Regions from separate parts of the Kosakonia sp. SMBL-WEM22 genome, predicted to be linked through region 1. Evidence: predicted binding sites of a transcription regulator. Region 1 holds the regulator's gene; each other region holds the start of a gene.
The links. Region 1 encodes Fur, which represses iron uptake genes when iron is present. Its sites were predicted from a motif close to ATAATAATGAGAACNACTATCAA; they were not measured.

Region 1 (3,283 bases):
TAAATTCCACTTCCATCTGACGGACGATGAAGGGTGGCGCATTGAAATCCCGGGGCTGCCGGAGCTGACCGATATTGGCAGCCAGCGCTGCCACGATTTGAGCGAGAAGCAGTGCCTGCTGCCGCAGCTGGGATCCGGGCCTAATCGTGATAATAACGGCAGTGGTTTCTTTACCCGCGCTGACTATATCGAGATCCTTAAATACGCCAAAGCTCGTCATATTGAGGTGATCCCGGAGATCGACATGCCGGCGCATGCGCGCGCAGCGGTCATCTCAATGGAGGCGCGTTACCATCGCCTGATAAAAGAGGGCAAAGAGGAGCGTGAGGCGAGCCGCTACCGCCTGCTGGATCCGACTGATACCTCTGTTACCGCTGGCGTACAGTTCTATGACCGCACCGGCTACCTCAATCCGTGCCTGGACTCCTCGCGCAACTTTGTCGATAAGGTGATGGGCGAAATTCAGCAGATGCACCGGGAAGCAGGTCTGCCGTTGCACACATGGCACTTTGGTGGCGATGAGGCGAAAAATATCTATCTTGGCGCAGGCTATACGGATGTAAAAGATCCGCAGCCGGGTAAAGGCATTATCGATCAGAGCAAGCAGGATAAGCCGTGGGCCAAGTCCGGGGCCTGCCAGGCGATGATCAAAGCCGGGAAAGTGAGCGATGTTGAACACCTCTCCAGCTACTTTGGCGCAGAGGTGAGCAAGCTGGTTAAGGCGCACGGCATTGATGTGATGCAGGCCTGGCAGGATGGGCTGAAAGATGCCAAAGACGCCTCGGGGTTTGCCACCAAAAACGTCAATGTTAACTTCTGGGATGCGCTTTACTGGGGCGGTTTCGACTCCGTTAACGACTGGGCGAATAAGGGTTTCCGCGTGGTAGTTTCCAATCCGGACTATCTCTATCTCGACTTCCCGAGCGAAGTTCACCCGGCGGAAAGCGGCTACTACTGGGGAACGCGTTTTAGCGACGAGCGCAAGATCTTCAGCTTTGCGCCGGACAACATGCCGCAGAATGCAGAAACGTCGGTCGATCGTGATGGCAACACTTTCAGCGCCAAATCAGACAAGCCGTGGCCGGGTGCCTACGGGCTTTCCGCCGAGCTGTGGAGCGAAGTGGTGCGCACGGATGAGCAGATGGAGTATATGATCTATCCCCGTCTGGTTGCCGTTGCGGAGCGGGCATGGCATCGCGCAAGCTGGGAGCAGGATTATCAGGCCAGCCGCGAATATAAAGGCGGCGAGACGCAGTGGGTCGATCAGAAGGCGCTTATGGCTGACTGGCAGCGTTTTGCCAATCTGCTGGGACATCGCGAGCTGGCGAAGCTGGATAAAGCTGGCATCCAGTATCGTCTGCCGGTACCAGGGGCGCGAATTGTTGACGGTGTGCTGGAGGTGAACACCCGCTTCCCGGGGCTGGTGGTAGAGTACTCCCTCGATCGCGGCAAAACATGGCAGCGCTACGAAACAGCTTCCCGTCCACAGCTTAAAGGAGAAATTCAGGTGCGTACCGCAAGCCCGGATGGCAAGCGCGTCAGCCGTGTCGATATGCTGAAAGGCTGATTGCTTTTCTGCCCGAGCGGTGCAGCCATTTGATGCGCCGCTCATCCTGCAGGCATAAAAAAAGCCAACCTGGCGGTTGGCTTTTAACGTTAGAAGAGCTTATTTAGCGTCGTGCGCATGTTCATCTTCACGGCAGTCGCCTTCAGCGCAGTGACCGTAAAGATAGAGGCTGTGGTTCGTCAGGCGAATACCGTGTTGAGCGGCAATTTCGCGCTGGCGTAATTCGATGGAATCATCACTGAATTCGATAACTTTACCGCAGTCGAGGCAGATAAGGTGATCGTGGTGATGCTGCTGCGTCAGTTCGAAAACAGACTTGCCGCCTTCGAAATTGTGACGGGTGACGATCCCGGCGTCATCAAACTGGTTCAGCACACGGTATACCGTTGCCAGACCAATCTCTTCACCCATGTCGATCAGACGCTTATAAAGATCTTCCGCACTGACATGATGGTTATCCGGCTCCTGAAGCACTTCCAGAATCTTTAAACGTGGAAGCGTGACTTTCAGGCCGGCCTTCTTTAATGCGGTATTGTTGTCAGTCATGCGGAATCTGTCCTGTTGCTATACGATTCACTTCCTTCGCGGAAGTTATAAGGAATGCACCCGGGCGAATGCGTATCATTATAGAACTGCCATGTATAAATGAAAACTGCAAGCCCTCAAGTAAAGTAAGCTTTTAAAACGTGGTATCGCCGACAACTCCCGTCCAGGCGTACCGCGTTAAGCAGGGCTTATTGTACAGGGATGAGTAGGAAAGTTAAAAAAATGTAGCAATTATTTCGATTGCTTTTACCTATTGATACGGCGCAACCGGCAGATTGCGCCATAAAAATCAGGCATTCAGGATTTCATCCAGATGCAGCTCTTCAGAAACCTGCTTCACCCAGTTTTGCACGCGCTCGGCGGTCAGTTCCGGCTGGCGGTCTTCATCAATTGCCAGACCAACAAAATGATCGTCATCGGCCAGACCTTTTGAGGCTTCGAAATGGTAGCCGGCAGTTGGCCAGTGACCCACGATTGTTGCGCCGCGCGGTTCAATAATGTCGCGAATGGTGCCCAGCGCATCACAGAAGTACTCAGCGTAATCCTCCTGGTCGCCGCAGCCGAACAGCGCCACTAACTTACCATTAAAATCAATCTCTTCCAGCGTCGGGAAAAAGTCATCCCAGTCGCACTGCGCTTCACCGTAATACCAGGTCGGAATGCCGAGCAACAGGATGTCATACCCTTCGATATCTTCCTTACTGCTCTTGGCAATGTCATGAACATCGGCGACGTCTTTACCAAGCTGGCTCTGGATCATTTTGGCGATGTTTTCGGTGTTACCGGTGTCGCTGCCGAAGAAAATGCCTGTAATTGCCATGAGTAAAATAACCTCTTGAATCTTAATGAGTATAGGGGGAGCGCTAAGCCCACAGATAAGGGCAATCATAGCAGAACAGAGAAGAACGCGGAAACTGCTATTGCCGCGGACTGCACTGTATGCCACATGAAAAGGGGTATTTAATCAGGATTCAGAAGATTCGCTATCCGCGCAGAGCTTTAAGCTGCGTCAGCAGCATCTCTTCAATAAGTTCGCTGCGGCTGATCTCGCGCACATCGGCCAGTTCGTTCAGCGCTTCCACCGCATCCGCATTCAGTTTCAGTTCGACGCGCTTAAGCCCACGAACCTTATCGCGTTTGAGCTGGTTGCGTTTATTAATGCGCAACTGT
Region 2 (3,283 bases), 110 kb from region 1:
GCCGCAGAGCGCCGACTGGGTTAACCCCCAGCGCGCTGTACCGCTCAGGCGGCGGGCAATATGCGGAGCCACCAGTGCGATAAAGGAGATGGGACCGGCAAGCGCCGTGGCGGCTGCGGTAAGCGCCACCGCCACCAGCATCAGCAGCAGACGCGAGCGCTCAACGTTGACGCCCAGCGCGCAGGCGCTATCGTCGCCCATCTCCAGCAGTCGCATGCGCCGTGCCAGCAGGGCGGCGAAAAAAAACATCACCAGCATAATTGGCACCGACGGCAGCGTTTTTGCCCACGTCAGGCCATTGAGCGATCCGGCGTTCCACAGCCCGGCGGAGAGCGCCGTTTCAAGCGACGCTTTCAGCAGCAGCCAGGTGTTGAAGGCCACCAGCATCGCGCGTACGCCAATCCCAACAATAATCAGGCGAAAGGTTTCAATCCCGTTGCGCCAGGCGAGCAGCCACACCACCAGCGATGTAAGAATGCCGCCCGCCATCGCTGCCAGCGCGATCGCCGTCAGATGCTGACCAAACAGCACCATCGCCACCAGCACGCCGCTCCACGCCCCGGTGTTAAACCCCATCACATCCGGGCTGCCGAGCGGGTTACGCATCAGGGACTGGAAAATCGCGCCGCTGACGCCGAGTGCCGCGCCAACCACCAGCGCCATTAACACTCGCGGCAAGCGCCACTCCATCACCACCAGCTGCATCGCGCGCGGCGCAGCACCGCTTAGCGCGTCCAACACCTGCGAGAAGGTGAGCATCACCGTGCCGCTACGCAACCCCCAGGCTGCGAGCAGCAGGGCGGTGATAACCATCAGCAGGCAGCTGGCCACTAAACGGCGGGAGGGAGCGATCATAAGCCGCCTCCGCGCACACGGCGCACCAGCAGGATCAGCATCGGCGCGCCGATAAAGGCGCTCACTACCGAAACGCGCAGCTCACCCGGCACAATTACACGGCCGATGATATCGGCAAACAGCAGCAGAGCAGGGGTGGCAACCAACGTCACCGGGAGCGACCAGCGGTGATCGGCTCCAACCAGCCCGCGCGCAAGGTGGGGCATCATCAGACCGATAAAGGCGATGGGCCCGACGACCGCCGTGGCGCTGCCGCAGAGCACGGTTATCGCCAGCAGGCCCAGCAACTGGGTACGCGCCACTCTGCTGCCGAGCGCCGTCGCCGTATCGCTGCCGAGGCTCAAGCTGTTAAGCGCGCGGCTCAACATCAAGGCGACGCCCGCCGCCAGCAGCACCGGGATCAGCACCACGCGCAGGGTTGCCAGCGTGCGAATATCAAGGGAGCCGGCCTGCCAGAAACGCAGTTGGTCGTAAACATCAGCATTGAGCAGTGAAATGCCGCTGGAGAGACCGTCGAGCACGGCGGTGAGCGCCACGCCCGCCAGCGTTAAGCGCACCGGGCTAAGCTGGCCGCCGCCCTGGCTGCCGGTAAACGCCACCAGCAGCGAGGCGGCGAAAGCGCCGCAAAAGGCGAACAGCAGCTGCTCCGTGGGCGTGGTTGCACCCAGCAGCGCGGCGCCGAGCACAATGGCGAAACTGGCACCTGCGTTAACGCCTAACAGACCCGGGTCGGCCAGCGGGTTGCGCGTCAGGGTTTGCATCAGGGCACCGGCAAGGCCGAGCGCGCCGCCGGCGAGTAAGCCTGCCAGCGTGCGTGGCAGGCGCGCATCGCGAATAATGGTGCAATCTGCGCTGTGACAAGCGCCAAAGAGGGCGTCGGTGATGACCGCGGCAGGCATCGGTTTTGCGCCAATAAACAGGCTCAGTGCCGCAGCAAATATAAGCAGTATCAATAGCCCGACGAGAACCAATACGCGCGCCGGAGAAGCGGAAAACGACATAAAAATCCCAATTTTGATAATGATAGTAATTATCGTTATCGATCCTGTTTTGTTATGTTACCATGCGCAGCCTGAGATTGGACACAGAAAGTATGGAATACAAGGTCTTGTAATGAAGCAACACTCCTGGCTGCTGAATCTCAGCCTGCTGCGGACACATCCGGCTTATCGCGCCGTTTTCCTTGCGCGTTTTATCTCCATCTTATCACTGGGCTTGCTGGGCGTGGCTGTGCCGGTGCAGATCCAGGCGATGACCCACTCCAGCTGGCAGGTCGGGCTTGCCGTAACGCTGACCGGCGGCGCAATGTTTGTCGGCCTGATGCTCGGCGGCGTGCTGGCGGATCGCTTTGAACGTAAAAAGCTGATTCTGCTGGCGCGTTCCACCTGCGGTATCGGCTTTATTGGCCTCTTTCTCAATGCTCTGTTACCCGCGCCGTTGCTGTCGGCGATCTATCTGCTTGGCGTATGGGATGGCTTTTTCGGCGCGCTCGGCGTAACGGCGCTGCTGGCGGCAACGCCTGCGCTGGTCGGGCGGGAAAATCTGATGCAGGCGGGGGCGATCACCATGCTCACCGTGCGCGTCGGCTCGGTGATCTCGCCGATGGTCGGCGGCCTGCTGCTGGCCTCCGGCGGCGTGGCGTGGAACTACGGCCTGGCGGCGGCGGGCACCTTTATCACCCTGTTGCCGCTGCTGACGCTGCCCGCGCTCCCGCCGCCGCCGCAACCGCGTGAACACCCGCTTAAATCCCTTACCACGGCGCTGCACTTTCTGCTGCGTAACCCTTTAATTGGCGGCATTGCGCTGCTCGGCGGTCTGCTGACGATGGCCAGCGCCGTGCGTGTGCTCTACCCGGCGCTGGCGATGAGCTGGCAGATGTCGGCGGCAGAGATTGGCGTGCTGTACGCCGCACTGCCGCTCGGGGCGGCCATCGGCGCATTGACCAGCGGCAGGCTGGCGCACAGCGAACGGCCCGGCATCATCATGTTGCTGACCAGCGTCGGCGCGTTTATCGCCATTGCGCTTTTTAGCCTGATGCCCGTCTGGCCGCTCGGCGTGCTCTTTCTCGCGCTCTGCGGCTGGCTGACGGCGGTGAGTTCGCTACTGCAATACACCCTGCTGCAAACCCAGACCCCGGAAGCGATGCTCGGGCGCATTAACGGCTTATGGACGGCACAAAACGTCACAGGCGACGCCATCGGCGCGGCGCTGCTGGGTGCGATGGGATCGATGCTGACGCCCGCCGCCTCGGCGAGCTTGAGCGGGCTGGCATTAGCGATAGTGGGATTAGTGCTGGTTCTCATACTCGGCGAGCTGCGCCGTTTCCGACAGGTTCAGCCCGGCGCATAAAATGCTGCGGTGGTGATAACGTCACCGCAGCTCCAGCGTTACGGCGATCTGATCACCCTTTGATTCAACGGGCTGCCTT
Region 3 (3,283 bases), on a different replicon from region 1:
CCAGTTCACGCCGCCTCCTACGGTCAGATCCGGAAGCTCCGGGACGCGGTAGCGGCTGAACAGCTTCAGCTGTGTCTGCGGCGCGAAGCTGTTGAAGCGGCCATCTGAATCACGGACAACGTAGCGGGTCGCGCTGAAGGTAAGCTGCAGGTTGTCGCTAACGGCACCGTTCACCTCAAACTCCGCCCCTTTGCTTACTGCGCCTTTGGTTGCGCGATAAGCCTGTTCGGTGGATCCATTAACGAATTCCCCGCTGATGGCTTCTCCCGCATTCTCCTGTTCGATGCGGAATACGGCAACGTTGGTGGTCAGCCTACTGTCCATCCAGTCTGCCTTCAGGCCGGTTTCATAGTTTTTACCGGTGGCGGGTGAGAGCCATGCACCCTCTTTTGTGCGTTTGGTTTGCGGGGCAAAAATTGAGGTATAGCTGGCGTAAGCGGAAAGGCTGTCGTTTATGTCATACACCAGTCCGCCGTAAGGCGTGGTGTTATATTTACGCATATCGCCGCTGCTGCCGTCTGAGCTGTACTGGGTATAACGTGCGCCAACGAGCAGTGACAACGGATCCGCCAGCGACAGGCGTGCCGCCATATACGCCGATTTTTGCCGCACGATATCATCCGCATTTTGATACCAGTCGCCCCATTCCGGCTCGGCCACGCTCCCGTTCCAGCTATTGTTGAAGATTCCAATGCGATCGCTGTCCATCGGCCCGTCTTTACTGAAGGTGGCATTATGCTGACGGCTATAGCTGGCCCCGGCCATCAGCTGATGTTGACGCCCGAGCAGTTCGAAAGGCCCGCTGGCATAGGTGTCAAAGGAGTCCAGGGTGCGCTTGCCGCGATCCTTACTTCCCCAGCCTGAAGCACCTTCGCCGGTGGTAACCTCCGGATTGCCCATCACGTAAAGCAGGGTGTCGCTGAACGTTTGCTCGCCGTGGGTTCCATTAAAACGAACCGACCAGCCGTTATCCCAGCTTTGGGTGAGGTTAGCGAAAACTTTACGCGATTCAACGGCGTATCCCGTCCAGTCCGCCGAGGTATTGACGTTGCGATCGTAACGGGTGCGGCTGCCGTTACTGTACAGGCTGGGTAATCCGCCCCAGGTCGGATTGGCGGTGTTTGTTTGCTGATAATCCCAGCCCAGTGAGGCCGTAGTGTGTTCCGTTACATCGCCTTCAATTACGCCATAGAGAAATTTCTTGCGCTTGCCATATCTGTCGAGCCAGCTGTCCTGGTCCTGATAACCTGCCACTACGCGCCCGCGCAGGGTACCGTCGGAATTGAGCGGCGCGGAGATGTCGCCCACATAGCGCTGTTTGCTCCAGCTTCCGTAGCTTGTGCTGACTTTGCCCCTGAAGGTTTTACTGTCGGCACGTTTACGCACCATGTTCACCGTTGCTCCCGGATCGCCAGCGCCGGTCATCAGGCCGTTTGCGCCGCGCACAATCTCTACACGATCGTAAATGGCGGTATCTTCCTGCGCGTCGCCAAAGTTCCACGCGTCGCCCATTGATGTGGGGATCTCATCGTAGGCGAAATTGGTGATTTCAAAGCCGCGGGAAAAGTAGCTGGAACGTTCGCTATCAATCTGCTGCGACGAAACGCCGGTGGTGTTGGTTAATACCTGATCGATTGTTTGCAGGTCTTGATCCTGAATGCGCTGGCGAGTGATGACGCTTAAGGACTGGGGGACGTCACGCGGTATCAGCAGCATTTTGGTGCCTGAACGAGTGGTTTTTACCGCATAATCCTGCTGCGAATCGGCGCTCCCGTTCCCGTCGCCGTAGACAATCATCTCTTGTTCTTTCGTATCCTCATCCGCCATTGCCGGGTGCATGACGGCGGACATCGCCAGTGCAAGCAGTGAAAGTGAGAAGGGAGTATGAATTAACCCTGATGGCGCTTTCGCGCGATTAATCCTGCTGTTAAGAATCATCATGTTACCTGTCAGTTATTGTCGTTTTTGCAAATCATTTATATAAATAAGAATGTAAATGATAATTATTTACTTTATTATGCATGGGTTATTTTGTAAGTTAAATGTAAATAAATGCATATTTATAAAAACGCCACGTTTCCAGTATGACGGGACAATAAATGAACAGATTTCAGTGGATAAAAGGAAAGACATGGGGCTTCAGCGTCCTTACTGCGGCGTTAACCCTGAGCGCAACGGCGTCAGCTGCTACCGCTGATTCGGCTGCGCTTAAGCAGCGCGAACTCGCTGACGGTCTGTATGAGATGGTTTACTCCCCAACGGCAAACGCACTGTACGTCGCGAGTGCGCAGGGTTTCAAAAATGTCAACGGTGGGGTGCTTTATAAACTCGATCCCACAACGCTTGCCACACAAGGTGAAACCCACACCGACCTGAAAAACTTCGGCATGGCGGCGGACGATAATGGCAAGGTCTACTACACCACCAACACCCTCGATGGCGGGGTGTCGAAAGTGGACGTGCAAAGTGGCAAGGTGCTGCAGCGCCTGATGTTTCAAGGCAAAGATAAGGATGGCGACCCGGTTGGTGCGCGTGAGATCCTTTTCCACAAGGGACAACTGTTTATCGGCGGCGTTGCCGACCCTGGGTTCATCTCCGTGGTTGATGCCAGCACCATGACGCTAAAAGCCCGAATCGAGAATGCCGGAAAATGGGTGACGGGGATTATCTATTCCCCGTTGACAGATCGCATTTATGCCGCCAATGGCGGCGGTGAAGTTCTGGTGATTAACCCGGGCACGCATAAAATCGAACAACGCTGGACACCGGGAGATAAAAAAACGTATTTGTTCCTGAACATGGCAGAAGATCCGGCCACTGGGCGCCTGTTCGTGACCGATGATTCAAAAGCCAAAACCACGCTGGTATTTGATGAGCGCAGCGGGAAAGTTATCAAGTGTCTTGAAGGCGATGCGCTGGGAATTAAGTTTAACGCGAAGCGTAACGAAATTTTCATCAGCCAGCGTGAGTCAAAGAAGGTGCTGCAGCTTGATGCCGGCAGCTATGCTGTGAAAAACAGCTGGAGTTTCACCAGCCATCCCAACAGTCTGCTGGTAACACCGGACGGCAAAACTTTATACGTAACAGTGAAGCAGGACTTCAATGACGACAGCACTACGAAAGGCCCGGATAGTGTGGTTCGTATTTCGTTAAATTAAAAAATATACAGCTATCCTGTCAGGGATGGCTGACATATAAACGTGGACGTTGAAGCAGTATCTGAAGTCCGGCTGACCTGCCCCCACAGATTTGTACATTCCAATATTAGCGGCGTCCGCTCCTC

Region 2: the regulator Fur is predicted to act here: its motif matches at 1,870-1,892, upstream of fepD (Fe(3+)-siderophore ABC transporter permease).
Region 3: the regulator Fur is predicted to act here: its motif matches at 1,997-2,019, upstream of fhuE (ferric-rhodotorulic acid/ferric-coprogen receptor FhuE).

What each region holds. Positions count from the first base shown of each region.
Region 1 covers NZ_CP051488.1:1,502,770-1,506,052, forward strand. Annotated here, with positions in the region: gene HF650_RS07180 (beta-N-acetylhexosaminidase) at 1-1,567, shown strand, start outside; gene fur (ferric iron uptake transcriptional regulator) at 1,667-2,113, opposite strand; gene fldA (flavodoxin FldA) at 2,403-2,933, opposite strand; gene ybfE (LexA regulated protein) at 3,097-3,283, opposite strand, start outside.
Region 2 covers NZ_CP051488.1:1,389,766-1,393,048, forward strand. Annotated here, with positions in the region: gene fepG (iron-enterobactin ABC transporter permease) at 1-855, opposite strand, end outside; gene fepD (Fe(3+)-siderophore ABC transporter permease) at 852-1,856, opposite strand; gene entS (enterobactin transporter EntS) at 1,969-3,204, shown strand.
Region 3 covers NZ_CP051489.1:76,727-80,009, forward strand. Annotated here, with positions in the region: gene fhuE (ferric-rhodotorulic acid/ferric-coprogen receptor FhuE) at 1-1,938, opposite strand, end outside; gene HF650_RS24620 (hypothetical protein) at 2,100-3,158, shown strand.